Regions from separate parts of the Peptococcus simiae genome, predicted to be linked through region 1. Evidence: riboswitches for the same ligand, from Rfam matches in the RefSeq annotation. Region 1 holds a riboswitch; the other holds the start of a gene.
What was found. Region 1 has a riboswitch for thiamine pyrophosphate ahead of tenA (thiaminase II). Riboswitches for the same ligand answer to the same signal wherever they lie in the genome.
Positions count from the first base shown of each region.

Region 2: linked by a shared signal. The riboswitch ahead of thiW (energy coupling factor transporter S component ThiW) and the one ahead of tenA (thiaminase II) in region 1 are both predicted to bind thiamine pyrophosphate.

Region 1 is NZ_JBJUVG010000001.1:283,592-299,774, forward strand. It holds gene ACKQTC_RS01145 (G5 domain-containing protein) at 1-5,790, shown strand, start outside; gene srtB (class B sortase) at 5,819-6,556, shown strand; gene ACKQTC_RS01155 (CPBP family intramembrane glutamic endopeptidase) at 6,734-7,495, shown strand; TPP riboswitch at 7,917-8,012, shown strand; gene tenA (thiaminase II) at 8,064-8,750, shown strand; gene ACKQTC_RS01165 (helix-turn-helix domain-containing protein) at 8,876-9,271, shown strand; gene ACKQTC_RS01170 (ZIP family metal transporter) at 9,405-10,169, shown strand; gene ACKQTC_RS01175 (carboxylesterase family protein) at 10,200-11,504, shown strand; gene ACKQTC_RS01180 (DODA-type extradiol aromatic ring-opening family dioxygenase) at 11,541-12,344, shown strand; gene ACKQTC_RS01185 (DUF6508 domain-containing protein) at 12,334-12,747, shown strand; gene ACKQTC_RS01190 (pyridoxamine 5'-phosphate oxidase family protein) at 12,776-13,255, shown strand; gene nspC (carboxynorspermidine decarboxylase) at 13,341-14,471, opposite strand; partial or broken gene ACKQTC_RS01200 (saccharopine dehydrogenase family protein) at 14,471-15,673, opposite strand; gene ACKQTC_RS01205 (aryl-sulfate sulfotransferase) at 15,978-16,183, shown strand, end outside.
Region 2 is NZ_JBJUVG010000008.1:14,635-30,817, reverse strand. It holds gene ACKQTC_RS06295 (LCP family protein) at 1-859, opposite strand, end outside; gene ACKQTC_RS06290 (HAD family hydrolase) at 924-1,580, opposite strand; gene ACKQTC_RS06285 (GntR family transcriptional regulator) at 1,931-2,329, shown strand; gene ACKQTC_RS06280 (ABC transporter ATP-binding protein) at 2,316-3,215, shown strand; gene ACKQTC_RS06275 (hypothetical protein) at 3,190-5,241, shown strand; gene cytX (putative hydroxymethylpyrimidine transporter CytX) at 5,347-6,549, opposite strand; gene thiW (energy coupling factor transporter S component ThiW) at 6,619-7,107, opposite strand; TPP riboswitch at 7,160-7,253, opposite strand; gene ACKQTC_RS06260 (DMT family transporter) at 7,390-8,283, shown strand; gene ACKQTC_RS06255 (biotin transporter BioY) at 8,372-8,899, shown strand; gene ACKQTC_RS06250 (aminotransferase-like domain-containing protein) at 9,114-10,301, opposite strand; gene brnQ (branched-chain amino acid transport system II carrier protein) at 10,394-11,773, opposite strand; gene ACKQTC_RS06240 (ferritin-like domain-containing protein) at 12,002-12,487, opposite strand; gene ACKQTC_RS06235 (2-oxoacid:acceptor oxidoreductase family protein) at 12,484-13,053, opposite strand; gene ACKQTC_RS06230 (thiamine pyrophosphate-dependent enzyme) at 13,055-13,816, opposite strand; gene ACKQTC_RS06225 (3-methyl-2-oxobutanoate dehydrogenase subunit VorB) at 13,816-14,877, opposite strand; gene ACKQTC_RS06220 (4Fe-4S dicluster domain-containing protein) at 14,885-15,109, opposite strand; gene ACKQTC_RS06215 (ATP-binding protein) at 15,140-15,823, opposite strand.

The DNA of each region.
Region 1 (16,183 bases):
ATTATTTCTGTTACAGGGGATACCTCTATAAACACTGTCCCAGTCAAGGGCCAGTATATAAAGACAGGGGCCAGGATAGATAACCTTTTACGCGAGACCGTTACAATTAAGGACGAGCACGATAATCCAAAAGAAATTACAATCGATGACTACTCCCGTATTACCAGCGAGGTTTACCACCCTGATGGCTATGTAGTTGACTCCAAATACGCCCAGGCCATCCTTATTACACCAGATAATAAGGCGGAGATTTTAGCTGAACTTCAAAAACAAGACCCTAACGCTACCCTAACAGAGGGAGATGTAGTCTTTAAGATGCCGGAAGGGGCCATTATGAATGACCCAGAGGCAGCAGCCAAGGGCGAATACAAGCCAATCCTAAACCCCAACTCTATCTTTAATGATCCTATCTTTAAGGGGATCCAAAGCCTAGAGGCCAGGTTTTTTGCAAGGCCAAGGACTGAAGAAGAATTTAAGACCCTAGTAGACAAGGACAATTCCGACCAAGGGTTTGTCAGCAAGTATTACACAGACCCAGGGGCTGGCACCACAGCCATCACCCACAATGGCGAGACTGTAATCATAGCCAACCAAGGCATAGCCAGGTACGACCACTACAACAAGGTGGGATCGATCACTGTAAACCTTGACGATACCCGCTACTACGACCAAAACTGGGACATTAAAAAAGTCAAAGATACAGACCAAATGACGGGCATCAAGCCTGGTGAGTCCAAGGTTATGGAAATCAAGGCAGAAAATGAAGGGGTATTCCCCTATGAAAAGACTGCCGATGAAATGAACAAGGCCCGTAACGAAGGCCGCGTAACAGGCAAGGTTGACCCAGACTTTATAGCAAAGGCTGAGGCAGATGGCTGGAAGATAGAAATCACCCCAGGCGACCTTTCAAGCTTTAAGGTAACAGCGCCAAAGACTGCAAAGGCTGGGGACTTTATAGCCATTCCTATGCACTACACCTACACCAATGGATCAGAAGATGGGGAATGGTTCCACTTTGTCGTGCAAGATTCTGACAACAATAAGCCAGAATACCACGCAGAGACTGGTTACCAAGGGGATAGGCTTGTAAACACACCAGAGATTCCACAAAATGCCAACAAAAATGACCCCGTATCCTATGAACTAAAACCAGGAACATACACAGATGACAGGGGCAATACTTGGACAAATGTAACTATCAATGAAACAACTGGCCAAGTAACAGCTGTGGTACCAGATAATGTGAAGATAATCGGTGGGGAGAATATCTACATCCCAGTTATCGTCAACTACACCGACAAGACAACTGGCGAGGCCAAGACGGAGGAAGTAAGGGCTCAGTTTATAGCCAGACCTAGGTACCAAACAGAGGTAGTCCACGAATATGAAAAGGACATACCTTTTGAGTCTAAGGAAGTCTATGACGAAAACTTAGACATGGGCGTCATCCAAGTTGTCCATGAAGGGACAGTTGGCAAGAAAAAGGTTAAATTTATCCAGGCCGTTCAAAATGGGGTCAAGGGGATTATCGTCGATGGCGTCTTTGAACCTGGTGATGCTAAATACACTGTTGTTGAAGATACCCTGACGGAGAAGCAAGACAGACTGGTCAAAGTGGGGGTAAAACCTCTTACTCAAGAAGTCAATATCAAACACGACACCGAAATCATCTACGATCCAACCCTTGCAGCAGGGGAAGAAGTGGTAGATGTAGAAGGTGCTGATGGGCTAGCCACTGTAAAGACAGTGAGAGACCCACAAACTGGTACAATCTCTACAACAACAGAAACGACGACTGCACCTGTGAACAGGGTAGTCCGTGTGGGCACCAAGTACGACTACACCCACGAAAATAAAATTCCATTTGATACCACCATCCAGTTTGACGATTCTTTAGCAGCTGGTCAAAAACAAACGGTCACCGAAGGTGTAGTAGGCGTTGAAAAAACTGTAGTTAAGGCACCACAAATAGTAAGCCTTGATGAAATGATGACTACTATTGGCGAAGAAAAATTCTTGCTCCATGACGAAACAAATGGTGTGTACAATCTTCCTAATTACAATGCCATTGCTGATTATATGGTAAATAAGGGATATTGGGATGCGTCTAAGATTACAAAGACTACAGACCAGTACGGAAATGTAACGGAAGCAAGTTACGATGGAAAGACTTTCGAAGAGCTGATGGATCATTTTGACCCTAAGAACCCGCCAACAGGTAAGATTACAGTTCCAGAAAGAAAGATTACGACAACTACAACTGAAAAAGTAGACAAGGTAATCAAGGTAGGTACAAAGACAGAAGGCACTCTTGTAGACACCGACCCCATCAAACATGGGTTTACTGTGGGATATGATCCGTCTATTCCAAAGGGAACATGGCAATATAAGAAAGATGCTAGCGGCCAGGATATTTCTGGTACAGACGGTTCCATTACGAAGACATGGACCATCGTCAACTCACAAAAAGTTGGCGACCCTGTAGAAACAAGAGTAGAGCCTGTCAACGCAGTAATCCTCGTTGGATCTAAGGACTTTACTGGAGAAGTAAGCCATGATGTAACGGAAGAGCTTCCATTTAAGGTAGAAGTCATTGAAGATACTGAACTTGCACCAGGAAAGGTTGTTGTTCAACAACAAGGACAAAAGGGAACGAAGACGACAACCTACACGCAAAACATCAAAAATGGAGCGCCTGAAGGTGACATTCAAACAAGTGTGACAAATAATGTGGCTCCAGTTGACCACATTATAAGAGTGGGCAAGAAACCGGTGACCAACAACAAGGAAGCCAGCAGTGAAGTTGGCGTAGAAATCAGATACGAATACGATGCAACTCTAGGCGTAGGCAAGGCAGAACTTGGCGACTATACCCCGGGTAAGGTAGTGACAACTGTTACAAACACCTACAATCCGGAAACTGGACAGATTGAGACCAGTGAAACAGCAGTTGTGACAAAACCTATCCAAGTAGTCAAGGTAGGTACGCACAAATTTACTGGGGAACTTACGAACACTGTCAAAGAAACTATTCCATTTGATGTCATCATTCAGCCTGACGATACTCTAGCAGCTGGAGAGACTAGAGTTAAAACTGAAGGGAAAGCTGGCGAAAAGACCAAGACCATTACGCAAAGGTTTGAAAATGGTGAGCAAAAATCCTTCACAGTGACAGATGAAACTGTTACAACACAGAAGATCGACAAGGTCATAAAGGTCGGCACCATGACCGACGGCACTCACTCCCATACAGAGGAAATTCCATTTGAATACACTGTGGAATATGACCCCACCATGCAAGCGGGAACCTATAAGGAAGTAACAAAGGGCGAAAAGGGATCGAAGACGACTACTTGGACTATTAAGAACTCCAAGGTTGTGGAAGGTTCTGCTCAAACTTCTACTACAAGGCAACCGGTCAATGCTGTTATAAAAGTAGGTAATAAGCACTTTACTGGAACATTTACTACTACTGACAAGGACGTAGTACCCTTTGAAGTGGAATACAAGATTGATCCAAATCTTGCACCAGGTGTGGAAGAAATAGATCAAGAAGGCGTTCTTGGAGAAAAATCCACGACAACAACCCACACTATTACCAATGGTCAAGTCACTGATTCCGTAAAGGGCACTACCACTCAAACAAAGGCACCGGTTAAGAAGATTGTAAGAATTGGTGCTAAGACAGATGGAACGCACGAAGTGGTCCAAGAAATTCCATTTGATGTTGAAGTGAAGACAGACCCAAGCCTAAAGAAGGGTCAGTGGAAGTATGAAACAGACGCCGCTGGCAATGAAAAGAGAGGTGTAAAGGGTAGCAAGAAGACTACGCTTACCATCGAAAACTCCAAGATAACCAATGCTGACAGCTTAACTTGGGAGACCACTAAACAAGCTGAAAATGCAGTTATCATTATCGGCGAAGGCGACTTAACCGGAACTTATGAAATAGTCGACAAAGGCATTATTCCATTTGACGTGGAATATAAACTTGACGAGACTTTATCGCCGGGAGATGAGGTTGTAGAACAAGCTGGTAAAAATGGAGAAACGCAAGTTACCACGACTTTAACCATTGTAAATGGCAAGGTCACCGATAAATCTGTCGGCGAAACAGTTACAAATTCTCAACCGACCAAGAAGATTGTAAGAATTGGTGCGCAAAAAGAAGGCACTTACACCCATACTGAAAAGATCCCCTTTGATGTAAAAGTTGAGTACGATCCCACTATGCAAAGTGGCAAGTACGAAATCGTCACGCCCGGTCAAGAGGGAGAAAAGGTAACGAAGTTTACCATCAAAAACGCTCAGGTAACAGAAACTTCCGTAACATCAGAAACTAAACCCGTCACTCAAGTGGTGAAAGTGGGAAGTAAGGACTTCACTGGACAAGTAAGTCATACTGAAACTGAAGAAATTCCATTTGAAGTTGAAGTGAGATATGTGTCAGAAAGACCTGCCGGCATCATCGATGTCATCCAAGAGGGTGAGGTTGGTACAAAAGAAGTAACCTACACCCAAAAGATTAAAAATGGTGCAAAAGATGGCGAAATGACGACCACTTCTAGGGAAACAAAGGCAGCAAAAAAACGCATAGTAGAAATTGGTACCCAAACAGTTACCAAAGAAGTGAACAAGCCCATTGAAACGGTATTCGAATACAATGACCAACTCGACTCCGGTATTATGGTCGAAAAACAAGCTGGAAAAGCCGGCAAGACGACGGTTCAAGTCTACTATGACCAAGCAACCAGCAATCTGAAGACCATCGAAAGAACGGAAGAAGGCCAAAAGAGAATCGTCGAAATCGGCACTAAGGCCGTTGAAAAAACTGTCGATATTCCATTTAATACCGAGTATGAACTTGATGACACGATGGAATATGGAAAGACTGAAGAAAAAACTGCCGGAGCTAAGGGGACTAAGACCATTACAAGTACCTTTAACCCCAAAACCGGCAAGATTGAAGTCACTGAAACAGATGTAGCGCCTACAAATCGAGTGGTTAAGGTCGGTTCTAAGACAAGTGGGCAAGTAAAATACGTTGATAAAATTGCCTACGAAGTTGAGGTTATAAGAGACGACACAATGGCAGCCGGAGAAATAGTAACCGTCCAAGAAGGCGAGGAGGGCCTAAGAGAAATTTCTATTAATGTAGTAAACTCTCAAAGAGACGGAAATATTGAAGGAAAGACCATCAAGGAACCGGTTAAGAAAATCGTCAGGGTGGGTACTTTATGTAAGATGCCACCCAGACCCAATCCGGGCGGCGGTGGCAGCACCAAGCCCAGCACCCCCTCTACCCCCGGAACGACAGACCCGAGTACCCCCGTCAATCCCGACCCAAGCGAACCCGGCGGCAATACCCCGGACAAACCGGTCAAGCCCAACCCGAGCGAACCCGGCGGCAATACACCGGATAACCCGGTACCGCCCAACCCAAGCGAACCCGGCGGCAATACCCCGGACAAACCGGTCAAGCCCAACCCGAGCGAACCCGGCGGCAAAACCCCGGATAAGCCGGTACCCCCGACCCCGGACAAACCGGTTACGCCCGATCCGGTCAAGCCGACCCCCGTCCAACCCGGCGGCAATGACCCCGTCAGCCCCGCCCAGCCCGCACCGGCAGGCCCCCAAGCCCCCGGTCAACCGGCAGCTGTCAGCCAGGCCAATGACGACAGCCTGGCCCCCAAGACCTTTGACCCCGGCGTCCTCCCCTATGCCGGTTTAGCCGGTGCGGCTTCCGCTCTTTTAGCCTTGCTGGGGGTTAGAAGAAAAGAGGACGAATAAAGATTTAGGTAACTAAGGAGGCATCAAGGTGCATAAAAAAGTCTTGTTGGCCATTAAAGTCGGCCTCCTCCTGGTTATCTTATTCTCCGGCTATAAAATCGTCAGTTATTATCTGGCTGACCATGATTTTACCAGTCAACATGAAGTTCTTAAGGCCAAGCTGCCCGTCTCTTCAGAGGCGGAGACCCTGGCGGGAGAAAAGGCCGGCTTAGAGGCTGAAAGCGTGGCCCGAACTTTAGCTGACCTTAGGGACAGGTACCCCGATATCATCGGTTGGATCCAAATCCCCGGCACCAAGATAGACCTCCCCATCGTCCAAGGCCAAGACAACGCCTACTACCTGGACCACAGCTACACCGGCGCCTATCACCCCTTTGGCGAAGTCTTCATGGACAAAGCCAACCAGCCGGACCTAACCGATCAAAACACCATCCTGTACGGGCATAACGTCCAAAGCGGTCAAGTCTTCCACGACCTGGAAGGCTACCAGGACCAAGCCTTCCGCGATGCCCACCCCACAGTGCACATCTACACCCCGGAAGGCCGGCAAGACTACCAAGTCGTCGCCGTCTACATCGCCTCCCCCGCCAGTCCCTACCGGGCCCCCAACTACAGCCTCACAGACTGGCAGACCTTTAGAAACTGGGTTGCCGAGCGTAACCTCATCCAAGAAGACCTGCCCGCCGACCCCAGCCACCCCATCCTGACCCTGTCCACCTGCTCTGATACCGAGCGGCTAGTGGTCCAGGCCCAGAGAGTGACCTAAAGGGCGATCAATAAAAAGCTCCTGAGCGAGAAACTGGCTCAGGAGCTTTTTTCTTTGGCCGGAAAGGTTGGCCGGCCGGTATGGATTTGGGACAGGACTCTTGAATATGCTTTAAAATATGTTATAGTGGACCTAGCTTAATAAAGCATCGGCCAACTAAAGGAGAGAGGGATAGCCATGACCACTAAAAACCCGCCTGCCCGGCTAAAGCGCTACCTGGCCCTGACCTTTGCCATCAGCTGGCTGGCCTGGTGGGGCGAGGCCCTGCTTATAAAAATAAGCCCGCTAACCGCCCAGGATCCGCCGGCCCTGCTGGCCTTTTGCCTAGGGGGCTTTGGCCCGACCATCGCCGCCTGCCTCTGCCTGCCGGGTGGCTTTTCCCTACAAGGGCTGGGCCACTTCCTGGCCAGCCACCGGCCCGGGACCCTCCCCATCCTAGCCGGCTTTGCCGGCCTCTTGTCCCTCTTTTTCCTGGTCGTTTCCTCCGGCCCGGCCCAGGGCATCCCTAGAGATGGGCGGGCCCTGGTTGTCTTTGGTCTGGTCTTTATCCAGGCCGGCCTCCTCTTTGGCGGCAATGAAGAGCTAGGCTGGCGGGGTACCCTCCAGCCCCTCCTGGCGCCCCGCCTGCCTGTCTGGCTGGCCCCTTTGGTCATTGGCCTCATCTGGGTGGGCTGGCATATCCCCCTCTGGTTTATCGAAGGCAATAGCCACCAGACCATGTCCTTCGCTAGCTTCGCCCTCCTGGGCCTGGCCCTCAGCTACTGGCTCTCGGCCCTCATGACCCTGACCCGGTCCGTCCCGGCCTGCATGGCCCTCCATGGCCTGACCAATACCCTCTTAGGCCTATTGGTTCTCAACCAGGGCCCCATCTATTACCTGGCCCTCGTCGCCCTGACCGGCTTAAGCATAGTTGTCAGCCGGAAAGCTCAAGACCGATAGGCTGGCTAAAGTGTCCGGCCTGGGCCCACAAGTAAACATCCGGGCCCTCTTTTAGGATAGGACACAAGCCTTACAGGCGATTTGGGATATAAAAAAGAGCCCTCTCTTTCTGAAGCTACGGCGATATAGGAAAAGCTAAGACCGTTAGGCTGAGTGCACGCGCCCCCCTATCATCTGAAAGAGAGACCTCTTTTATGGGGACCATGATACCGGCTTCAGACGGGGCTATCTATGATTAAGGCTGGATTTTACCGGGTTTTGGTCTTTATTTTGCAGCTTAGTGGGCGATTATGTGGTATACTAGAAGTGTTCCTGCAGGCGCAGGGGTGATCCTATATTGATTAATTAGGATAACATTTTTCCCGCAAACGCGGGGGTGGGGCTCTGGCCCTTGTATTTCCTTTTGCGCCTGGTATACTTAAGTTAACACAAGGGGAGCGTTATGCTGAGATGGCTTTTGCCGAACTCATGACCTGATCCGGGTAATGCCGGCGGAGGGACGTGTTGCTGTAAAAAGGGATAGATAAGCGGATAAAATCTCCTTGTGAAATGACAAGGAGGTTTTTTTATGCAGTTTACAGATCGTATTTGGCCGAAGGTGAAGCCTTTATGGGAGAGCTACCTGGCCCATCCTTTTGTGAAGGGGATGGGGGATGGGTCCCTGCCTATAGAGAAGTTTAAGCACTGGTTGACCCAGGATTATGTCTACCTGGTGGAGTATGCCCGGCTCTTTGCCATTGGCACAGAAAAGGCGACGTCCTTGGAGATGATGCAGGCCTATGCCAAGGGGTTGGACGGGGTGCTCTTTGTAGAGATGAACTTGCACCGGGAATACTGTGCAAGCTTTGGCCTGTCTGAGGCAGACCTTTTAGCGACACAGCCGTCGGCGGTGAACCTGGCCTACACCAGCTATATGCTGAGCCAGGCCCAGGCCGGTGGGGTGGAAAATGTATCGGCGGCGCTCTTGGCCTGCTCCTGGAGCTATAGCTATATCGGCCGGGCCTTGGCGGCAATCCCGGGGGCCCTGGAGGGGGATAAGTATGGCAGCTGGATTCAGATGTATGCCGGGGATGACTTTACCCAGTTGAATGATGATGCCATGGCCCTGATGAACCGGATTGCTGAGGGCAAGGCTGACTATGAGCTCGATCAATTAGAGGATATTGTTTTGAAAACCGGTTACTTTGAGTATTTATTCTGGGATATGTGCTGGAACCAATCCACCTGGCCGGTAGGGATCCCCGGGTTGAACTAGGTCCGACCAGGGAGAGGCGGTTTTATACCCATTATTTACCTTTTATTGACCACACATAGATAGATGACTGTAGCGGTAGAGGGTATGATAGACTTATCTATTCGCGTGGCATAAAGGAGTGGGCTATGAAGAAAAGAACAATCGGTGAAGGGCTGGGGGACCGGCGCCAGGCCAGGGGCCTGACCCTGGCGGACCTGGCCGGAAAGACCGGGATTACTGAAGAAACCCTGGCGAGCTGGGAGGCCGGCCGGGCTTATCCGGATGCAGAGGGCTTGCAGAAAATAGCAGAGGCCTTGGACCTGGGCCCCGGTGACCTGCTGGCGGATGACCGGGAGGTAGCGAATCAAGACCCATCTATGGGTGAGACCATCACCTTGGCCAGCCAGGCTGTTGGCCTGGCAATGGGGGTAGCCGTCGCTGTTTTAGCGGTGCTGGGGCGCTTGGATAGTAACCAAGGCTTTATCCTCCTGGGCCTGGGTCTGGCAGCAACCGGGGTAGGCCTTTTAAGGTCCCGGGGCTAGCCGGATGAGATGCAAAGAAGAGGCAGGACCTGTTAGAGGACCTGTCTTTTTCTATGTCCGGGTCTGGATAAGCAGGGGTCATGATGGGTATATATTTGACTAAATGATATGTAAAAGGAGTGGATCGTTGGCAATGTCGAGTGGACTGATTATTGCTTTAGGTTGTATTTTGCCGGGTTTGGCGACGGGTCTTGGGGCCCTGCCGATATTTTTTACCCGGAGCGTTTCCCAGCGGACCCTGGATACCTTATTGGGCGGGGCGGCCGGGGTGATGCTGGCAGCGACCTGTTTTTCCCTCATTATGCCGAGTATCGACTACGGCGGTGGGGATGTGAAGGCGGTGCTGGTGACTTCGGCCGGTATTTTGGGCGGAGCCATCCTTTTGGATATGATTGATAAGCTGGCTCCTCATGAGCACTTGCTGGATAAACGGATTGAGGGCCGGGATGCCAAGAGCCTGAAGAAGATTTGGCTCTTCGTCATTGCCATTACCATTCATAATTTCCCGGAAGGGTTGGCGACCGGGGTTGGCTTTGGGACAGATAACCTGGCCAATGGGATGGCCATGGCCCTGGGCATTGGCTTACAGAATATGCCCGAGGGGATGGCGGTGGCCCTGGCTCTGGTCCGGGAGAAGTATACGCCCGCCTATGCCTTCCTGATTGCTTTGGCGACGGGCCTGGTTGAACCGGTGGGGGCCTTTATGGGCTTTGGCCTGGTTCAGGTCTTTCAGCCCCTGGTGGGCTTTATCCTAGCCCTGGCCGGTGGGGCCATGCTCTTTGTCATTAGCGACGAGATTATTCCGGAAACCCATGCCAATGGCTATGAACGCCAGGCAACCTATGGGATTGTGGTGGGTTTCATTATCATGATGATTTTAGATATTTTACTGGGTTAAGTGGGCCGGACAGGGCCAAAGGAGCAGGTCATGGAAAAAGATAAAATAGGGCTTACAGAGGGACAGCGCCGGGGGGCAGTTGTGCAATTTCAGGGCATTCGCTATGCCCGGGCAGACCGGTTTGTGCCGCCTAGGCCCTTGACCTTGGCCGAGGGCCTGGCCGACCGGCAGGTCCCGGCGCCCTATGCCCTGCAAAATAAGGCGGCCCTGGAGCAGTTGATTTTTGGTGTGGACTATGGCCAAGTGGACCAGGCTGAAGACTGCCTCTACCTGACGGTGACGGTGCCCCTGGTCCAGGAGGACCTGCCGGAAAAATTGCCGGTCATGGTCTGGTTTCACGGGGGCGGCTTTAGCAATGGCGGCATTGCCAACCGGGCCTATGACCCCAGCCTCCTGGCTGAAGAGGGCCAGGTCATTGTGGTCGCTGCAAACTACCGGCTTGGGGCCTTTGGCTTTCTCTTTGATGAAGCAGGCGGTCCCGGTCATCCGGGATTTTTAGACCAGCTGGCAGCCCTGGAATGGGTCAACCGGTATATTGACCGCTTTGGCGGCGACCCTGAGGCGGTCTGTATTTTCGGCCAATCGGCCGGAGGGACCTCGGTCCACCGGCTCCTGGCTGTGGCCGGGACCTCGGGCTTATTTCAGCGGGCTATCATTCAGAGTGCCCCCTTCGGGACCCTGGAGAAACGGGAAAAGATGGAGGGGCAGCTGGCAGCGATGCTCCGGCCTTTTGCCCGCCGGCCCCGGGGAGAGGACCTCCGGGAGGCCCAGGGCCAGGCCCAGCGGTCTGTTAAGGAATGGGGGTATGCCAAGTACATGCACTTCGCGCCCCGGCCGGGGGTCGATCCCCTGCCGGCAGGCGGGGACCTGGATAGGGCCTATGCTGCAGCGGCCAAAGAGGTGGACCTCCTGATTGGGGCCAATAGCCGGGAACCTTCGATTTACCTGGCCAAGTACCCCTGGTTTCCCAAGCTCGTTCAGGCCCCGGTTCTGGGGCCGGCTTTCGAAGTGCTCCTGCGCTATATGTCCCGGGCCATCTTCCAAAAGGGGACCTGGGCCTTTGCCCGGCAATACGCCGGGGCCGGCGGCCGGGTCTACCACTATACCTGCAGCTGGGGGGAAGACAGCTCGGTTTTCGGCGGCTGCCATTGCGCGGAAATGCCCCTGGTCTTTGGGGCGGCCGGCTACCGGGGAAGCCCCCTCCTGATGAATAAGCCCGCCCGGGAAATCGACCAGGTGGGCCGGCGGATTCGCCGTCTTTGGACAGACTTTGCCAAGAGCGGCCGGATTCAGAACTTAACCATTCCCCGCTGTATACGGGTGAAGCGGGTGTAAGCAGCACAGAGGAGTATAGAGAGGAGCGGAATAGCTATGCGCATGCCTGTACTTTTTATTGGCCATGGCAGTCCGATGATTGCTTTAGAAGATTCCCCCCTGACCGACAAGCTCAAGCAGGTGGGGCAAAAAATACAAGACATTGATGGCCCGGTTCGGGGGATTCTATCCATATCGGCCCATTGGTATAAAAATGCCAACTATGTGCAAAGTGCGGCCCAACCGGAACAGATTTATGATATGTATGGCTTTCCGGAGGCCCTATACCAGGTGGAATACCCGGCCAAGGGGGACCTGGCCATTACCGAGGCGGTCCAAGCTGTCTTGGGTGATGAGGTGACCCTTAATGACCGCTGGGGGGTTGACCACGGCAGTTGGACGGTCCTGGTCCATATGTTCCCGGCGGCGGATATCCCGGTGGTTCAGTTGAGTGTGAATAGCCAGCTCGGTCCCCGGGCAGCCTATGACTTAGGCCGTAAATTAGCCCCCTTACGGGACCGGGGCCTGCTCATCATGGGCAGCGGGAATATCGTCCATAACCTGCGCCAGGTGCGCGGGGATATAGACGGGGGCACCCCCCAGACGGAGCGCTTTGCCGGCTTTATCACTGAAGCGGTGGAAGCGGGGGATATCGAGGCCCTACTCAACTACGAAAGCCACCCGGACGCGGCCTATGCCGTCCCGACGCCGGACCACTTCCGGCCCTTTATCATGGCCCTGGGGGCGGCAGATGGGGACCCGGCCCGGGCCTTTAACCGTGAGAACCGGATGGGCGCCCTGGCCATGGATTCCTACCTCTTTACCGAGTCAGCAGACCAGGCAGGCCGGTATGACCTATAAGCCCATTACCGACTACCGGGACCGGCTCTTCCAGAGTCCGGCCGGCCACTGGGTCATCGATGACCAGAACGAGGGCACCGAGGCTGCCCCGACGGAAACAGCTCATGTGGTCTACAGTGATGAGGTCAAGGCCTTTGTCCAGGCCGTCGGTCGATTCCAGAAGAAGAACCCCCTGCTGGGCCTGCGTGACTTTAGCGATATTTTAAAGGCCTATGGCCTCCAGTGGGGCCTGGCTGACATGCAAGAGGCGCCTTTGGACCGGATGGACGCCCGAGGGGTCATGGCTTTAATCGTGGCGGCTATCGAAGCGGAGAAGTTCCACGATGGGGCCCTGCTGACCTTTTTTGAAACAGGTTGCCTGCGCCGGTGGTTGGATCGGCTCCAGGTCCTGGACCGGGCCTAGGCCCTTATGCTAAAAAAGGAGGACGACCATGCGAAAAAAAGACCGAGAACTGACAGCCCCGGCGGATTTACTGGCTATTATGCAGGCCGCTGACCGGGCGGTGCTGGCCTTTAATGGGGACCCGGCCCCCTACCTGCTCCCGGTCAATCCGGGAGTGGAATGGACCGGCGACCGTTTTATCCTATACCTTCACGGAGCGACCGAGGGGACCAAGTACCGGTACCTGGTCGATGGCGCCCCGGTAAGCTTTGAAATGGATGCCCACCATGCCCTGGTGGCTGACCGGGACCGGGGTTACTGCACCATGTATTATGCCTCGGTCATTGGTCAGGGCATCGCTTATGAACTGCTGGACGCTGAGGCCAAGGCCCGGGCCCTGCAGGTCATTATCGACAGCTACCATATCGATGAAGGCTTTGCCTACAACCCGGCGGCCCTTCCCCGGACCCGGGTCTTTAAGATTGAAGTCCGGGCCATTACCGGCAAGGCCAAGGGGCCAAAGGTCTAGCCGACTTAAAAAGCAAAGAAGCACCGGCCCTGTCTCTCGGTAGACAGGGCCGGTGCTTTTATTATTTTCCGGTAAGGTCGGCGGCTTAGAGCCGGCCTTTAAAGTTTTCGTAGCCAAATGCCCGCAGGACCCGCCAATCATCCTCTGAGGGCTTACCCGATAAAATCGTCGGCAGGGGCATTCCGTTAAAGGTATTGGTCTTAACCATGGTGTAGAGGGCCATATCCCCAAAAATCAGGCGGTCGCCCGGTTGGAGGGGGGCATCAAAGGAATAGTCCCCGATGACATCTCCGGCCAGGCAGGTCGGGCCGGCCAACCGGTAGGTGTGCTTTTTCTCATGGGGGTTACCGCTATTGGCCAGGGGGGGTCGGTAGGGCATTTCGATGACATCCGGCATATGGCAGGCAGCGGAGGTATCCAGGATAGCGATATCGATTTCGTTGTGAACGATATCCACCACGCTGGCCGTCAGGGTGCCGGCATTTAAGACCACCGCTTCCCCGGGTTCCAGGTAGATTTGTAGCCCATAGGTCCGGCTTAGGACCTGGACACAGTTGATGAGGGCGTCGACATCATAGTCAGCCCGGGTAATGTGGTGGCCACCGCCCAGGTTCAGCCAGCGCATGAGAGGGAGGTACTCGCCGAATTGGTCTAGAAAGGCGTCCAGGGTTTCCTGGAGGGCATCGAAGCCCTGCTCACAAAGGGTGTGGAAGTGGAGCCCTTCAATCCCCCGCAAGTTTTTGCCGAGGACCTCCTTCTTGAGGATGCCCAGGCGAGACCCCGGGGCACAGGGATCGTAAATACCCCCGTCCTGGGTGGAATGGTCCGGGTTGATCCGTAAACCGCAGCTCTTGCCGGCAGCCAGGGCCCGGGGGCCAAACTGCTCCCACTGGGCAAAAGAGTTGAAGGACAGGTGGTCGACGTATTTTAAAATCTCATCAAAGTCCCGCTCTTGGTAAGCCGGGGAAAAGATGTGGGTCTCCTTGCCCATTTCCTCATGGCCCAGGCGGGCTTCATAGAGGCCGCTGGCCGTTGTGCCGGCCAGGACCTGGCCAATCATGGGGTAGAGGGCAAAGTTGGAGAAGGCCTTTTGGGCCAGGAGAATCTTGGCCCCGCTTTCATCCTGGACCCGGCCCAGGATGGCCAGGTTTTTGGCCAAGGCTTCCTCGTCAATGGCAAAGAAGGGGGTTGGCACATCTTTTAGATGTAAACCCATTAGTCCACCAGCTCCGGTGAGAAGTCTTCCCGCCAGGGGAGGCCCCACTTATTCAGGGCATCCATGAAGGGATCCGGATCGAATTCATCGACGGTGTAGACCCCGGGCCGTTCCCACTTGCCCTGGAGAACGAGCATGGCGCCAATCATGGCCGGCACCCCGGTGGTGTAGCTGACGGCCTGGCTGCCCACTTCCTTGTAGGCTTCCTGGTGGTCGCATACATTGTAGAGGTAGTAGGTCTTGTCCTTACCGTTTTGCTTGCCCTGGAAGATACAACCGATATTGGTTTTGCCAACGGTCCGGGGGCCCAGGGATGACGGGTCCGGTAAGACGGCCTGTAGAAATTGCAGGGGGATGATTTCCTGGCCCTGGAATTCAATCGGTTCAATGGAAGTCATGCCGACATTTTCCAGGCATTTTAAGTGGGTCAGGTAGCTTTCGCCGAAGGTCATAAAGAAGCGAATCCGTTTGAGGCCGGGGATATTTTTAGCCAGGCTTTCCAATTCTTCATGGTAAAGGAGGTACATGTCCTTCTTGCCCACTTGGTCAAAGTCGTATTCCCGTTTGATTTCCATCGGCTCGGTTTCGACCCATTCGCCATTTTCCCAGTAGCGGCCGTTGGCACTCACTTCCCGGATGTTGATTTCCGGGTTGAAGTTGGTCGCAAAGGGATAGCCATGGTCGCCGCCGTTGCAGTCCAGGATATCGATGTAGTTGATTTCGTCAAATTCGTGCTTTAAGGCATAGGCCGCAAAGACCGAGGTGACCCCGGGATCAAAGCCGGACCCGAGGATTCCGGTAATGCCGGCTTCCTTGAACTTGTCCATGTAGGCCCACTGCCATTTGTATTCAAATTTAGCGGTGTCAGGATGTTCGTAGTTGGCCGTATCCAGATAATGGGTTTTCGTTGCCAGGCAGGCATCCATAATCGACAGGTCTTGGTAGGGAAGGGCCAGGTTGACGACAATGTCCGGTTGGTAGTCATTGATGAGGGCGATGAGCTCGTCCACATTGTCGGCATCGACCTGGGCGGTGGTTAACTTGGCTTTCGTATCCTTGCATCTGCTCACAATATCTTTACATTTGGATTCAGTGCGGCTGGCGACCATGACATCCGTAAATACATCATCATTCTGTGCCATCTTTTGCACAGCTACAGAAGCGACGCCACCGGCGCCAATCACTAGTGCTTTTCCCATAAAAACCCTCCTAAATTTGTCAAGTTCGGTGCTTTCTCCTAGTACTTACCCGATAAGGGCAGGCCACTACACCAGTGGTGCGGCCTGTATCTAGTTGCATTATAGCTAAACTGGCTTTCCGGCACAAGGGAGGAATGAGGGGGCCGGTGGCGCCCCCCGGCCTTGAGATTGATGGCGGCTATAGGCTCATAGATAAAGACAATTGCAGAAACCGGGCCTTTTCCGTGACATGTGTGACAATTTAGATTATAATGAGTTTAGTAGTAAATGATAAACTTGCTTAGACTTATAAAAGGAGTGGACTTTAGTGGGACAACCGTTTATTCACCCCACCGGGGTAACTATGTATGATCCTGAAAAATGCTGGAACGGGTACAACTTAGTTGCAGCAAAAGACGTAGGCGCTGTGCTCTTTGACATGCGCGGTGAAGTCGTTCGGGTATGGAAAGACTTAATGGGCTTCCCGAACAAGCTTTTACCCGGTGGTTATGTCATGGGGAGCCGGGGTCTTCG
Region 2 (16,183 bases), on a different contig from region 1:
TAAATTCCTTTTGCCGGTCCATCCGGCCGATATCCCCCAGGCCATCATCCCGCCAGCGGACAAAGGCTAGGGCATCATGACCATTGAGCTTTTGCCGGCCGGCTTCCAGGTCAATCCCTTCTTCCGGCTTATACATCTTTTGGGGGACATCAATGGTGACCCCGCCGACGGCATTGACCATCTTCTCAAAGCCGGTGAAGTTGACCAGGACCGTATGGTCCGCCTTGGGGCCGATGAGGTCGGTGACCGTCTGCAAGAGGAGGTCTATCCCGCCATAGGCAAAGGCTGCATTGAGCTTGTCCTCGCCATGGCCGGGAATGGTGACCAGGGAGTCCCGGGGGAGGGAGACCAGGCTGATTTTTTTATCGACCGGTCGCATGACCATATAGAGCATGGTATCGCTCCGGGCCTGCTCGCCTTCCGTCCGTTCGTCATCGCCGACCAGGAGAAAGCTGGTATTCTTACCTGCCCGCTGGATGGCCTCGGCCTTCTGCTCGCTGGCCGGTAGGCTATCGATGGGGGCCGGCACCTGCCGGGCGGAGAAAAACCAAAAGGCGGCGAAGGCCGCGGCCAGGGCCAGGCAAATGACCAGAAGGGTCACCAGGCAGCCACAGCCCGGTGGGGCTTGGCGGTTTTTCTTAGGCGGGGTCGGCTGGGCCGGTGGGGGACCGGCCGGCCGCCGTTGGACCGGGGGCTGGCCGGCCACAGGCCGGTGCTGGACCGGTCTGGCCGGTTGGCGGCGAGGGGCAGGCCCCTGCCGGTGGGGCCGCCCGCCCTGGGACCGGTGCCGGGGCAGGCGGCGGGTATCGTCAACCGCCGGATGGTGATCCAGGCGGATGGTTTCATCTGAGCTTCGCATAGGAAAGCCTCCTTTACCGTATCAGTTTAGCAGAGGCCATGGACCACTGCAAGAACCCCGGCCATTATTTTAGGCCGGTTAGTAAGGCTTCCGCTTCTGGCCACCGGTAGAGGGTTGCCTGGGCCTGGGCCTTTAAGGCCTCGGCCTGGTCCGGGCCATGCCAGTCATCGATAAAGGCCCAGCCCTGGAAACCGGCATCCATGGCCACCTGGAGGGCAAAGAGGGAGTCCTCAATGACCAGGCACTGGGAAGGCGCCCGGCCGGCCGCCTTGGCGGCATAGCTGTAGAGGGCCGGGCTGTCCTTGCCCAGGCGGAGGTCATGGCCGCTAAAGATTCCGGCCAGAAGGGGGGCCAGGCCGGTCCGGTCCAAGAGGGGGCCGACCAGGCTCAAAGGGGTCAGGGTGACGCAATAGGCCGGCAGGCCAAGCTGGCTGGCCCTTTCCAAAAACTGCCGGGCGCCGGCCTTGGCCGGGGCCTCTGCCCGGTAAAAGTGGCTGAGCTGGTCCTCCCAGGCGGCAATAACGGCCTCAGGCCCGCAGCCCAGGCCATACCGGCTACAGATAAAGTAAGCGGCCTGGGCCATGCTGAAGGGGGCAATATCTTCTTTTAAGCTGGCTTCAGGCTTGAGTCCCCGGGCGATGAGGTCATCTTCGGCCAGGTGGGTCCAAATGGAGAGGGTATCGCAGAGGGTCCCGTCACAATCAATTAATAAGGCTGTCATCATAAGCTCCTTGTCCAAGATGTATTTTCTTATTTTACCACATAAGGAGACCGCCGCCATCAGGGGGATGGCGGCGGTCAAGGATTGCAATGTATGGTTGGTTGTTGTGCAACGAGGAAAGGGAGAGAAAACCTCGTCTTGGTTATTAGTATAAGGGATGGGCGTTAAGAAATCGTAACAAACTTGTGTAGAAAATAATAACATCTTGTTAAGCTTACATATAGGTCCCTTTCCTCTGGTTGTCTCTTGACAGGACGGACCGGCCGGATGTATAATAACTGTACTACCACAACTAGTACACCATTAACAGTGTCTAGCTGAATGACAAGCCAAAGAAAGGAGGCACGGGCATGATTCATATCGACCACCGGAGCCGGGTCCCGATTTATGAACAAATCCAGACCGGCTTTGAAGCCCTGGTCCTGGCTGGCGCCCTCAAGCGGGAAGACCAGCTGCCCAGTGTGCGGTCCCTGGCCAAGGACCTGGCCATCAACCCCAATACCATTGCCAAGGCCTACCAACTCATGGAAGTATCCGGCTTTATCTACTCCCTGCCGGGCCGGGGATCCTTTATCGCCCTGGACCGGGCGGCGCTCCAAGCCCGACGACGGCCGGAGGCCCTGGTCCGCTTTCAGGAAGCCGGTTTCCAGCTCAAAGAAGTCGGCGTGACAAAAGAAGAAGCCAGCCGGGAGCTGGCCCGCATTTATGCCCAGACAAGCGAAAGGAGGGCGGCAGATGATTCAGATTGACAAGTTAAGTAAGGCCTTTGGTGACCATACCGCCCTAAACAAGGTCACTAGCCAGATCCGGCCGGGCAGCATCTTTGGCCTGATTGGGTCTAATGGCAGCGGGAAGAGTACCTTTTTACGCCTCCTGGCCGGGGTCTACCGGGCAGATGAGGGCCGCTGTCTCTACAAGCAGGCGGATATTTTTGAAAACCCCACCGCCAAGGAGAATATCTTCTTTATCCCCGATGCCTTTTATATTCCCGGTGGGGCCAGCCTGAATGACCTGGCCCGGGACTACAGCCAGTACTACCCCAACTATGACCTGGCCCAGGTCCAGGACTTGGCCAAGCGCTTTCAGCTCAATCCAAGCGCCCGGCTGTCGACCTTCTCCAAGGGGATGCAGCGCCAGGCCCATATCATCCTGGCCCTGGCCGCCAATACCCCCTACATCCTCTGTGACGAAACCTTTGACGGCCTGGACCCGGTCAAGCGGCTCCTGGTTAAACGCATCCTGGCTGACCTCATTGCCGATGGCGACCGGTCGGTCATCATCACCTCCCACAACCTTCGGGAACTGGAGGACTTTTGTGACCACATCGCCTTCCTCCATGAGGGCCGGCTGGTCCTAGACCGGGAGATGGGCCAGCTCACCGACCAGCTCCACCACATCCAGTGTGCCTTTGACGAGCCCCTCGGGGCTGAAGCCTTTAAGGCCCTGGACCTGGTCAAGTTCAGCCAAAGGGGCCGGCTGGTTCAGTTTATCTGCCGGGGTGACCTGGCGACCGTTATGGCCCAGGTCCGGGCCCTGAACCCCCTCTACCTGGAACAGGTCCCCCTGACCTTGGAAGAAGTCTTTATAGCAGAAATGGAGGTGCAGGGTTATGACACCGAAATCGTCGCATTTTAGCTTTAGCCGGAGCCTGGGCCTTTATCTGAAGGCTTATTGGTGGCTGGGTCTCTTATCCGGCCTCTTCATGCTCCTGGCCGGTCCGGTCCTGGCCTACTTTAGCCTCTACAGCATCCGGTCGACCCTCCAGCTGGCTGACCGGGCGGGTGCCTACCGGCAGCTGACCGAGGGCGGTCTCTACCTGCCCGGCATGCTGGTGGCGGTTATGCTGGGCCTGGCCTTTGCCTTTATCTTCAGTGCCTACCAGCACGACCGGGTCCAGGTGGACTACCGCCATGCCCTGCCGGTCAAGCGGACCAGCTGGATGGTCCTCTATTCCACCGCCGGCCTCCTGATTTTTGCCGGGGTCCTCCTGGTTATGGGGGCGGCCAGCTATATCATTTGCCGGGCCTTCTACCCGGACATGTCCCTGGTCCTCCACCTCCGCTTTATGCTGGAAACCCTGATCTTTTACCTGGCCGCCTATGCAGTGACCCTCCTGGCCGGCCAATTGACCGGCAACATGGTCGGCCATGTGGGCATGGCCGCCCTCTTCCACCTGGGCCTGCCGACGGTGGCCCTGATCCTGACCTTATGGATGCAGATGGAGCTGGATACCTTTGTCAGTGTCGACTGGCTGGATAAGCTGGCCATGTGGTCCCTACCTACCCTCCTCCTGACTGGCCTGGATTATGGCGAAGGCGGGATTGCCCTCCTGCCCATGGGGACCCGGCTCTGGCTCCTGGCTGTCATTATCCTGGCCCTGGCCCTGTCCCTGGTCCTCTACCGGCGCCGGCCCTCTGAACGGAGCGGCTATACCTTTATTTACCCGGTGACCGAGTACCCGGTCAAGGGGCTGGTGGTCGTTGCCGGGACCCTCCTGGCCGGTCTCGCCTTCTACAGTATGACCGAAGACGCCGTCCCGGCCTTTATCGTGGGCCTCATTATAGGGGGCGTTATCCTCCACGTCATCTTGAGCCTCCTCTTCCACCGGAATGTCCACCAATTGCACCGGGGCCTCATCGCCACCGGGATTTGTATCCTGATTTCCTTTGGGATTTTCCAAGTCCTCCACCAGGATATCTTCGGCTTTGACGACTACCTGCCTGAAGATCAAGATGTCCGCCAGGTGATCGTGACCGATGCCAGCGGCAACCGGACCCTTATTGAAAACCCCAAGCAGGAAGTCCGCCTATCCGGGCCGCTCCTACCCCAGGGTCTGACCCTGGCCAAGAACCTCCAGGCCGGCTATGCCAAGGATGCCGACCGGGTCCAAGCGGGGCGTCTGGCAGAAGAAGCCCTGGAAGGGGGCCAGGTGACCTGGAAACTTGACAATGGCCAGACCATTGTCCGTCGTTACACCATGGACCGGCCCAGCTTAAATGAAGCCTATGCCCCGGTCTACGCCGATGACGCCTACCGGGCCCGGCTCTACAAGGACCTCTTTAGCGAGGACCTGCCCAAAAAGCTGGAAAGTCTTAGTCTCCAATATAAGCAGGTCCTCTACCATGGCGAGCCAAATGTCCGGGATACCTACACCACCAACCCGGTTGGCGGCCAACCGGTCTCCGGGGCCGAAATCATCACCGCCCTCAAAGAAGACCTGGCGGCCCGGCGGCAGTTCATCCGCCAAGAGCCACCTGTGGCCGAGCTCATCTTTGCACCTAGGCTGGAAGACGGGGGCAATTATGAAAAGCAATCTGCCTTCAATATGGAAATCCCCATCTACGCCGATGACCAGGCCCTTATGGCCCTCTTAAACCGGCTGACCCTTACCGGTCACCTGGATGGGCCCGAAGACCTGGCTGACCCCGGCCTGCAACCCGGCAGCCTCACCCTGCGGAAGGCCGTCGATGGCGAGGAAGTTCTCCAGGTCACTGACCCGGCTGCCATCCGGGACCTCTTGCCCTTTACGGTGCCGGAATACCTCATTGGCCCGGGCCTGGACTATAACAAGGCCTACACCCTGGACGGAGGGGGGCTCATCGATGTCCTCTATGTCTTACGGGGCCATGAACCCCAGGGCCTGGAAAAAGGTCAAAACTAACCAATCCAGCCTGACGGCATGAAAAATAGACCAAGACAAAAGAGACGCACCCGGTTGGATGCGTCTCTTTTGTCAGTCTATAGCGATTTAAGGGTTGGACAGGCTCTAATGGGACAGGCCCCTGACGGGCCCCTCTTTTTCCAGGATCCGGTGGACAAGATAGGTGAGGAGGGTAATCAAGAGGACCACCGGTAGGGTAATCCCGGTGACCGGGGCCATGCCCAGGACCACCCGGTAGATGATAAAGCCTAGGCACCAGATGATGAAGTTGACCCCACTGATGGCCTGGCGGACCTCCTTATGGTTTAAGAGGTAGTACTCGGCCAGTAAAATCCCCACCATGGGTGTGAAGCAGGACCCAATCAGGTAAAGGAAGGACTCATAAGAAGTCATGGGCACAAAGCAGGCCACCAGGGTTCCGATGGCCGTCCCCAGGAGGGCCAGGGGCTTTTCGGCGATCCTGGTATTGATGCTGCGGAAGCTGATGGCTGCCGATCGGGCATCTAAAAAGGTGGTGGTGACGGTGGAGAAGACGATAATCCCCAGGCCAATCACCCCAAAGCCCATCATTTGCATGAGCATGGATAAGTCCGTATAGCCGGTGCTGATGGCTGCCCCCATACCAATGGTGTACATCCAGCAGGACCCGATAAAGTAGCTGATATTGCTCACCGTATTGGACAAGACCGGTTTCTCCGCCCGGGAGGTATAGTCTGAAATGACCGGCAGCCAGGACAGGGGCATGGCCACGGCCAGCTCTACAGCGGCCCCAAAGCTGATGGCCTCAAAGGATTGGCTGGTGACCACATCGGTGGTCGCAATCCGGTAGCTTAAAAAGATACAGAGGGCGGCCAGACCCAGGACCACCAGGGAATTGACCCGCCCCAGGGAATGGGGGCCATACATGAGCCAGGCGGCAATGAGGAGGCCGATAAAGACACAGCCCCCAATGACACTGGCATCAGGCCGGCCAAAGAGGACATTGACGGCACTGGCCCCGCTGACAATCATGACCGCCGTCCAGCCGAGGAGCTGGAGGACATTGAGGACGGCGAAAAATAAGCCGCCCTTCTCACCAAAGGCAATCTTTAGGGTCTCCATGGCCGTCCGGCCCGTTTGGGCCCCGATCCGACCCACCAAAAAGAGCATGACGCCCCCAATCAGGTGGCCCAGCACAATGGCCAGGAGCCCCGTCTGCCAGCCCAGGGGGGCAAAGAGGGTCCCGGTAAAAATTTCAGCAATGCCGATGGCGGCCCCCAGCCATAGCATCCCATTTGTTGTCACAGAAGTACGTGTATCGTCGCTCATAATAGCCTCCTTTGATTTGACGACCAGGGTCGTCATTTGTTTTTAATTGTTCAAAACCAGTCCGCTTGTCTACCTTTTATCCAATAAACCCCGCTTTTCCAGGGCCTTTAAGAGGACCCCGGCAATGGCCGCTCCCACGAGGGAGGAGACAAAAAAGCTGGGCAAAAAGACGAAGAGGGTCATTTCCTTGCCCATGAGGGGCACAGCGATGAGGCCAGCTAAGATGGCCCCGAGAATGCCCGTCCCTAAAACTTCCCCACAGACGGTCAGGCTGATTTTTTTGAACCGCTGGTAGGCCAGGCCCGCCAGGAGGGCCCCAACCATACTGCCCGGAAAGGCGAAGATGGACCCCATGCCCGTCATATTCCGGATGACCGAGGTGACAAAGGCACAGGCCAGGGCATAGCCGGGGCCCAGCCAGACCGCTGCAATTACATTCATCAGGTGCTGGACCGGGGCCACCTTGGCCACCCCGATGGGAAAGACAATAAGGGCGTTGAAAATCACACTCAGGGCAATAAAAAAGCCAGCCGTTACCAATTTCCTTGTTCGATTCATCGGTTTCCTTCCTTTCTAAAATAAAAAGCGCCTACAAGCTGTAGGCGCTCAAAAAACAGTCATGTCACTTCCCTACGCTGGTCTCAGCCAGATCAGGTTCAAAGAGTGCTTTCTCAGTCTTTCTCAAGACGCCCCTAGTGTTGCTGTATAGTATAGCATACCTTATCTATTAAAGGCTAGCCCTGATGGCAAAATCCTCGGTCGAAAGTGACCGACCCCGGGCCGGTGGCCTGCTTGACGGTCTCTGAAATTGTGGCTAAAATGAGCCCAGGAGGGGATCAGATGGGAACAAGTGACAAGCAAGCCCTGGTCATGGGGACGGTTTACTGCGTCATCGGCGGTATCTGCTGGGGGATTTCCGGCACCACCGCCGAGTACCTCATGGCCCACAAGGGCCTCTCGGCCGATTGGATTTCTGTCCTACGCATGCTCCTGGGCGGGGGGATTATCCTCCTCTATGCCTTTAAGGGCCAGGGCCTGGGGATTTTTGCCCTTTGGCGGCACCTGCCCAGCGTCCTCCGGCTCCTGGCCTTCGGCTTTATCGGCATGAACCTGGCCCAGTATGCCTATGTCCTGGCCATTGAGGCCTCGAATGCCGGGACGGCCACCATGCTCCAGTACACCGGCCCCATCGGGGTCCTCCTCTACCAGTGCCTAATCGCCCGGCGCTGGCCGACGGGCCGGGAGCTGGCCGCCATTATCCTGGCGGTCACCGGGACCTTCTTTATTGCTACCCACGGGTCCATCGGTTCCCTATCCCTGTCGCCGGCGGCCCTCTTTTGGGGCCTCCTGGCCGCCCTGGGGCTCATTATTAACTTCATCACCTCTGAGCCCCTGATTCATCGCTGGGGGAATGCCACCGCCACCGGGAGTGCCCTGGTCCTGGCCGGCATCCTCCTGTCCCTAATGAAAAACCCCTGGCAGGCAGCAGTTAACTGGGACCTGGGCGTCTTCCTGGGCTGCCTGGTCCTGGTCCTGGTGGGGACCATCGGGGCCTTTATCATCTTTATGCAGGGCCTGGTCATGGTCGGATCGGTTCGGGCCTCAATGCTGGCCTCAACCGAGCCCCTTTCAGCGGCCATTTGCTCGGCGGTCTTCTTAGGGACGGTCTTTACGGACATGGATATTTTAGGCTTTGCCTGTATCATGGCTACCATCTTCCTCCTGGCCAAGTAGATAAAAGTTATTGTCAACCATTAAAAATAAAAAGGTTGACAATAGACCCGCCGCCGGCGTATACTAATGCCACTAAGGAGGGGTGGTAATGACTGCTCAAAAAATAAAAACAAGAGATATGACCTTCATAGCTGTGTTTGCAGCGGTACTGGCTGTATTATCCCAACTGGCGATTCCCATGCCGTCAGGGGTACCGATTACCCTGCAAACCTTTGCCCTGGCCCTTATCGGCTATACCCTGGGGGCCAAACGGGGGGCTATAGCGGTCCTGGTTTACTTATTATTAGGGGCTGTAGGTGTCCCGGTATTTGCCAACTTTAAAGCCGGAGCCGCCGCCCTCTTGGGGCCGACCGGGGGCTTCTTATGGGCCTTCTGGCTGGCTGCCTTATTCTGCGGCCTTAAAAGAGACGCCGGCCCCCTGCCGGCTCTGGCCAGCGGCTTTTTGGGCCTTTTGGTCCTTTACGCCGCCGGGGTCTTCCAATTCATCCTCTTGACCGGCAATGGCCTGGTCGAAGCGGTCCTCATGTGCGTGGCCCCCTTCGTCATTAAAGACGTCCTGAGCATTGTCCTGGGCTACTTCCTGGCCCAACAAATCCGTCGGCGCCTGCCCCTGTAAGCGGGCGGCCGGCGGCCAAAAATCGATAAGCCAGGAGGCGGGTGAGAAGGCCTTATCCTTCTCACCCGCCTTTTTTATGCCGACCGCTGGCGGTCCGTCACCAGGCGTCTACCTGCCGATTACCGGGTTCGGTTACATACAAAGAAAAAGTCCCTTCTCGTATTGAGGAGGGACTTTTAGCTATGGGATTTTAGGTCCTTGAGGGGCCTTGGTCTTATTTCATTTCAGCCTTGATGACTTCTGCCAACCGCTTAACCCCTTCGACGATCTTTTCTTCGTCCATGCAGGAGTAGTTGCAACGGAAGCAGTTTTCGCGGATATTGTCAGCGAAGAAGGCACCGCCCGGTACATAGGCGACCTTCTTGTCAATGGCCTTAACAGCCAGGTCACGGGCATTCATATAGTCCGGCAGTTCAACCCAGAGGAAGAGGCCCCCTTCAGGGTTGGTGAAGGTGACGCCTTCAGGGAAGTATTCCTTCATGGCGTCAACCATGACATTTTTACGTTTGCCGTAGACGTCGATGATCTTCTGGATATGGGCTTCCAGGTCATTGTCGTCCAGCCACTGGGCTAATTCCATCTGGGAGATGGTAGAGGTTTGGAGGTCGGCGCCCTGTTTGATTTTGTTGAACTTGTCTAAGATTTCAGGGGCGGCGCAGAACCAGCCTAAGCGGATCCCGGGGGAGAAGACCTTGGAGAAGGTCCCCATGAAGACGACCCGGCCTTCGGTATCCAGAGACTTCAGAGAAGGCTGGATTTCCCCTTCGAACCGTAATTCCCCGTAGGGGTTGTCTTCCAGGATGGCTACATCATACTTGTTGGCTAATTCGATGAGTTTTTCCCGGCGGTCCATGGTCCAGGTTTTGCCGGAGGGATTTTGGAAGTCGGAAATAACGTAGATGAATTTCACCCGGTCATTATTTTTGAGCCGGTCTTCCAGCTGGTCCATCTTCATGCCATTGTCGTCCAATTCAACTTCCAGGAAGGAGGGTTCATAGGCCTTGAAGGCGTTTAAGGCGCCCAGGTAGGTGGGGCTTTCGACGATGATTTGGTCACCGGGGTCGATAAAGGCCTTGGCCATAAAGTCTAAGCCCTGTTGGGACCCGGATAAAATCAGGAAGTCGTCCGGTTTCGCGTCTTTCACGCCAACCTTGTTCATCCGTTGGACGATGTGCTTGCGGAGGGGTTCATAGCCTTCAGTCGGGCCGTATTGGAGGGCCTGTTGGCCTCTTTCGTCTAAGACCTTATTGACAGCTTCCTTCCACTCCTTGACCGGGAAAAGCTCCGGGGCCGGGAGGCCACCTGCAAAAGAGATGATTTCCGGTTTAGCGGTCAGGGCTAAAAGTTCACGAATTTCCGATGCCTTCATGTTGTCCATGCGCTTTGCAAATTTAAGTGCCATAACGTTAAGACTCCTTTCAATCGTCTGTCGGACAGTATCTTTTATAAAAAGAGGCAAATGACTTTGCCTCTTTCCGATCTACAGTTAGGTGATTACTTGGTGCCTTCTTCGAAGTAAACCAGTTCGGTCATTTCCTGGTCAACCCGTTTACGCGGTAAGAAGCTGGCGATGACGGCTAAGACGATAACCGGGATGACCCAGGCTAAGCCGAAGCTGTCCAGGGGAATCCGGCTCTTGAAGGCCACTAAGCTGTCAATGAAGCTGGATTCAAAGCCGAAGCCGCCTTGCAAGGTCGCCAGGGCGTCGATGATAGAAATTAAGAAAGCGCCGATGATGCCGCCGGTGTAGGCGTTTTTGTTCGGGATAAACTTATCAAAGGCGGTAAAGATCAAGAGGACGATCAGGACCGGGTACATTAAATAGAGGACCGGTACAGCGGCGTTGATGATCCAGGTAACGCCCATGATGGAGACCAGGAAGGAGAAACCGGTGGTGACTAGGACCAGCATCCGGTAGCTTAATTTACCATTGGAGAGCTTATTGAAGTACTGGGCACAGGTGGTAACGAGCCCAACAGCCGTGGTCAGGCAGGCCAGGGAAACGGCTAAAGCCAAGAGGCCGGCACCGATGGGCCCCCAGCTGGTGGCCACGCCGGAGAAGATCTCTTGAACGATTTGGATCAGCATTTGCGGACGGGTAACATCTTCCGGGAAGGTCATGGTGCCGGAAGCGGAAGCACCGGCATAGAGCAGGCCGCCGTAAACAATGGCCAGGAGACCGGCAGCGATGATCCCACAGTAAATGGTTAGGTTCAGCTGGTCCTTTAAGGTGTTATAGCCCCGGCTGACGATAGAAGCTAAGGCCGTCCCGCAGAACATGGTAGCAGCCAAGGCGTCCAGGGTTTGGTAACCTTCAGTGAAACTGCCGGCAAAGTTGTAAACGTTTTCGCCAGTTAATTCAACAGGGGCACCAATGGGTCTAATAACAGCTAGAATAACGATGGAGAACAAGGTAATCATCAAAAAGGGTGTTAGGAACTTACCGATATAGTCAATAACTTTAGCACTGTTGATACAGAAGAAAATAACTAGGCCAAAGAAGACTAAGCTGGTAACAATCGGCGGCAGGTTGGGTGCAAACTGCATAACGCCGACTTCGTGGGTGGTGGCTGCGGTCCGTGGAATAGCGAAGCAGGGCCCAATGGCTAAGATAATAGCCACCCCAAGGACGATGGAGAAGCCCCGACCGACATACCGGCCCAGGGTCATGACGTTACCGCCGGATTTCATGGTAGAGTAGACCCCTAAGAAGGGTAAACCTACCCCGGTAAGAATAAAGCCAAATAAGTTGATGGGCCAGGCCGTCCCGGAGTTAAAGCCTAGGTAGGGCGGGAAGATTAAGTTCCCGGCGCCCAAGAACATGGCAAATAATGCAAAACCTACAATAATGACGTCTTTTGTTTTCTTGTTCATACAATTTCCCCTCTTTTCAGTGATATAGGCTGTGTTTGCCCATTGCCGGCATAGTTGCCTTATGACCTATAACAAGAAGCTGGGAGAGGCCTCTTAGAGATAGGTGTGTTATATAATAGCAAAAAGAATCGCGCCTGTCGAGCCTTTTAGCAAAAAGAGTTAACAATTGTCAAAATCTCGAGGGCGCGATCACTTTATCTGATTATATTCTAGGGTAGCACAGGAGGATTAGCAGGGAGAGAAGCCTTGGTCAGCCCACCATTCTTTCTTATGAATGTCATACTGGGTAGCAAATTGGTCTAAGTGCACTTGTTCCCACTTGATGAGTTCGTCAAAAACTTTTTTAGCCTTAGGATCATCGACTTTCTTTTTAGCATCTTCATAAAAGGCGATGGAGTCGCGTTCCATCTGCATACCAACGCTAAAGACAGAAAGAGCTAGGTTTAGGCTTTGTTTGTCCAATTTACCCCAGCTGTAAATTTCCGGGGAAGGAACATTAGCGCTTAAGGCTTCATCGACAGTAATATCGCCGCCGGCCACTTCATCGCTAAAGCGTTTCAGGTAGTCAATATGGGCCAGCTCTTCTTCAGCCAGCTTATTGAGGGCTTCTACAGCCTCAGGGGTGGTGTTTTGGGTAGCGGCCATCCGATAAAACTGGGCGCCTTCCACTTCATTTAAGATGGCCTGGTTGATAATATCTTTGATGTCAGTCATTTTGCCCCCTCCATTTCAGCATGCTGTTCTTGAACAGTTTTAATGCCAGCGTCCATGGCCCGACGGTTCATGTCAAAGAATTTAGCCTTCCGTTCACCAAAAACATGCATATAGGCATCCTTGACAGCTTCATCAGTAAGGAGCTTACTGTAGCCCAGGTAGGCCCCGAGCATAACCATGTTGGAAGCCTTGGTATTGCCGATATCATTCCGGGCAATATCCGTAACCGGGATGTAGAAGACCTTCACATCTGTCCGATCTACCTTGGTGTCAATTAAGGAGGAGTTGACGAAGATAACCCCGCCGGGGACAACAGTCGGTACAAATTTTTCTAAAGACGGTTTATTCATGGCAATGAGGACGCCGGGTGCCGTAACGTTTGGTGATCCCACCGGCTTGTCCGATAGGATGACCGAGCAGTTGGCTGCGCCCCCGCGCATTTCAGGGCCGTAAGACGGTAGGTAGGAGCATTCATAGTTATCTACCATGCCGCCATAGGTGAGCATCTGGCCAATGGCCATAACGCCCTGGCCACCAAAACCGGCACATAAGATACGTTCTTCCATATTATAAGCCCTCCCCGTTTCTTAAGTTGCCAAGCGGATAGTAAGGCATCATTTCTTCTTCCACCCGTTTTAGGGCATCCACAGGGGTTAAGCCCCAGTTGGTCGGGCAGGTAGACAGGACTTCAACAAGCCCGAAGCCGTTACCTTCCAGCTGGTTCTTGAAGCAGTTCATAATGGCCCGTTTAGCCTTACGGACATTGGCCGGGTTATTGACAGCGACCCGTTCAACAAACCGTGCCCCGTCAATGGTGGCCAGCATTTCAGCAATCCGGATCGGTTTCCCGCAGTGGGCCTGGTCGCGGCCCAGGGGGCTGGTCGTGGTGACCTGGCCCACTAAGGTGGTCGGGGCCATTTGTCCGCCGGTCATCCCATAAATCCCGTTATTGATAAAGATGGTGCTGAAGTGTTCGCCCCGGTGAGCGGCTTGAACGATTTCAGCCGTCCCGATGGAGGCCAAGTCCCCGTCCCCCTGGTAGGTGAAGACGAAGTTATCCGGGCGGGTTCTCTTAATGCCTGTGGCTACAGCCGGTGCCCGGCCGTGAGCGGCTTCGTGCATGTCGCAGTTAAAGTACTTGTAGGCTAAGACAGCGCAGCCAACCGGGGCCACACCGACAGCCTTTCCTAAGACGCCAAGTTCCACTAAGCATTCTGCAACCAGTTTGTGTACCACACCGTGGGTGCAGCCCGGGCAGTAGTGGAGGACGGCGTCAGTCAGACCCTTGCTTTTTTTATAGACAATGTTGTCTTGTGTCATCGTTGACATTATTTCGTCCCTCCCACAATCTTTTTGACCTCGTCGACAATTTCTTCGATAGACGGAATAGCCCCGCCCTGGCGACCGTAGAAGTGAACCGGCCATCTGCCGTTAGAAGCAATCTTGACGTCATCGAGCATTTGCCCGGTGTTCATTTCTACAACTAAGAGGTTCTTAGTTGTGTCATCAATTTCTTCAAAGGCTTGGAAGGGGTAAGGCCAAATGGAAATCGGGCGAATCAGGCCCACCTTAATGCCTTCGTCGGCCAGTTGCTGCATGGCAGACTTACAAATCCGGCTGACCGTCCCATAAGCGCAGAGGACGATTTCGGCCCCTTCCAGGTCCTGGGTTTCATAACGAACTTCATTTCTGGTGACTTCCGCATATTTTTCCTGTAAGTGTTTGTTGTGGGCTTCCAGGCCTTCAACGTCCAGGTAGAGGGAGTTGATGATGTTCGGTTCCCGTTTTTCTTCGGTACCGGTCGTTGCCCAGGGCTTTTCGATGGCCTTTTGGTCGCGGGTTTTAATGTCGACCGGTTCCATCATTTGCCCGAGCATCCCATCCCCGATGATCATAACCGGGTTCCGGTACTTATCGGCAATGTCGAAACTTTCGCCGATGAGGTCAACCATCTCCTGGAGGTTGGCCGGGGCGAAGGAGATCAGGCGATAGTCCCCGTTACCGCCGCCGCGGGTGGCAATATAGTAGTCAGTCTGGGAAGGCTGAATCCCACCGAGACCGGGGCCCCCACGCATCATGTTGATAATTAAGCAGGGGAGTTCGGCGCCTGCAATGTAGGAAATCCCTTCCTGCATGAGGGCCATCCCCGGGCTGGAGGAAGAGGTCATAACCCGCGCGCCGGCGCCGGCAGCCCCGTAAACCATATTAATAGAAGCCACTTCGGATTCCGCCTGCAGGTAAACCCCGCCGACCTTGGGTAGTTCCCGGGAGAAATACTCGGGCACTTCACTCTGAGGGGTGATTGGATAGCCGAAGAAGTATTTACAGCCAGCGGCAATGGCCGCAGCTGCCAAGGCTTCATTCCCTTTCATTAGTGTTTTTGCCATAATTTACCTCCTACTGAACTCTTTCAACAGTGATGATTGAGTCTGGGCACATGATTGCACAGCTGGCACAGGCGATGCACTTGTCCGGCTCGACACAAACGGCCGGGCTGTAGCCCTTGTCGTTGATGACGGACGTGTCCAGGGCTAAAATGCCCACGGGACATGATGCCACGCAGACGCCACACCCCTTGCACAGGTTAGAATCGAATGTGACCTTTCCTTTTGGTTTTGCCATTTGATTACCTCCAATTGCCTCTTGGCATATTTATAGCATCCAATCTGCGCGCATGAAAATCTTTAGAGGAAAGACCTCGCCATCTAAATTTTCAGGCAATTTATCGCAGATTTCAGAGCGACAAGCAATGTAACGAATGGGAATATCGTACTTATCCCGGATGGCCTCGCAAAGTTCCTGGCCATATAAGATATCCTGGACGGTTGTTTCCTTGAGCAGGTGGGTGGTATTGACCAGGGCACTGACCGGCATCCGGGCCAGACGGGCAATATCCTGCATAAAGACTTCAGTATCCTTCAGGTTACTCGTTTCAGGCCGGTGGCGGTTGACAACAAATAATAATTCCGCACTGCGCCCTTCCAGGACATCGCGGTAATACCCGAGCACACGTGCACCGACAGGGTTTCCACCTAAATCGACCACCACCTGGTAGGCTGCATCCTGGAGCGGCATCTGGATATTGGCGGCCAGGGCCGGTAAGTCGACCTGACTGCCCTTTACTGAACTGCCAAAGACCTGGATATCATGCGCTGCCAGCATATCTTCATACTCACGACTACGGAAATATAGGTTGACAATGTCCAAGTCCACGATGGCCACCTTTTGGTGGTCTTGACGGAGGCGGAGGGCATAATTCAGAGCAAACTCTGTTTTACCGCTGCCGTAATGACCGCTAATCAGGTGGATCCGTGCTTGACCTTGCTTATTTTCCATGGCGGTCCCCCTTTCAAGAGGTTGAATAATGCGATAATTTAGATATCTTTTACCTTTATAATATCTCAATTAAGGGCTTAAATCAACAATTGGTGAAGATGAAAAACAGGGAATACGTAAAACTCTCAGATAAAATGAATGCAAAGACATAAATAATATACAACGAATAGATATTATAATACAGTTTCCGGGAAAATTTAAACAAGTTTTTAAGGACCTGGTTCAGGGGTTCATAATATACAAAAAAAGTTAAGAAATAGCGGAAAAAAGTTATTTTTATCGGGGTTTAGGGGCCCCCTTGCCCCCGGATAGGGGTATTTTTGATCTGTAAAGGTATTGTATAACAATTATGAGAAAACT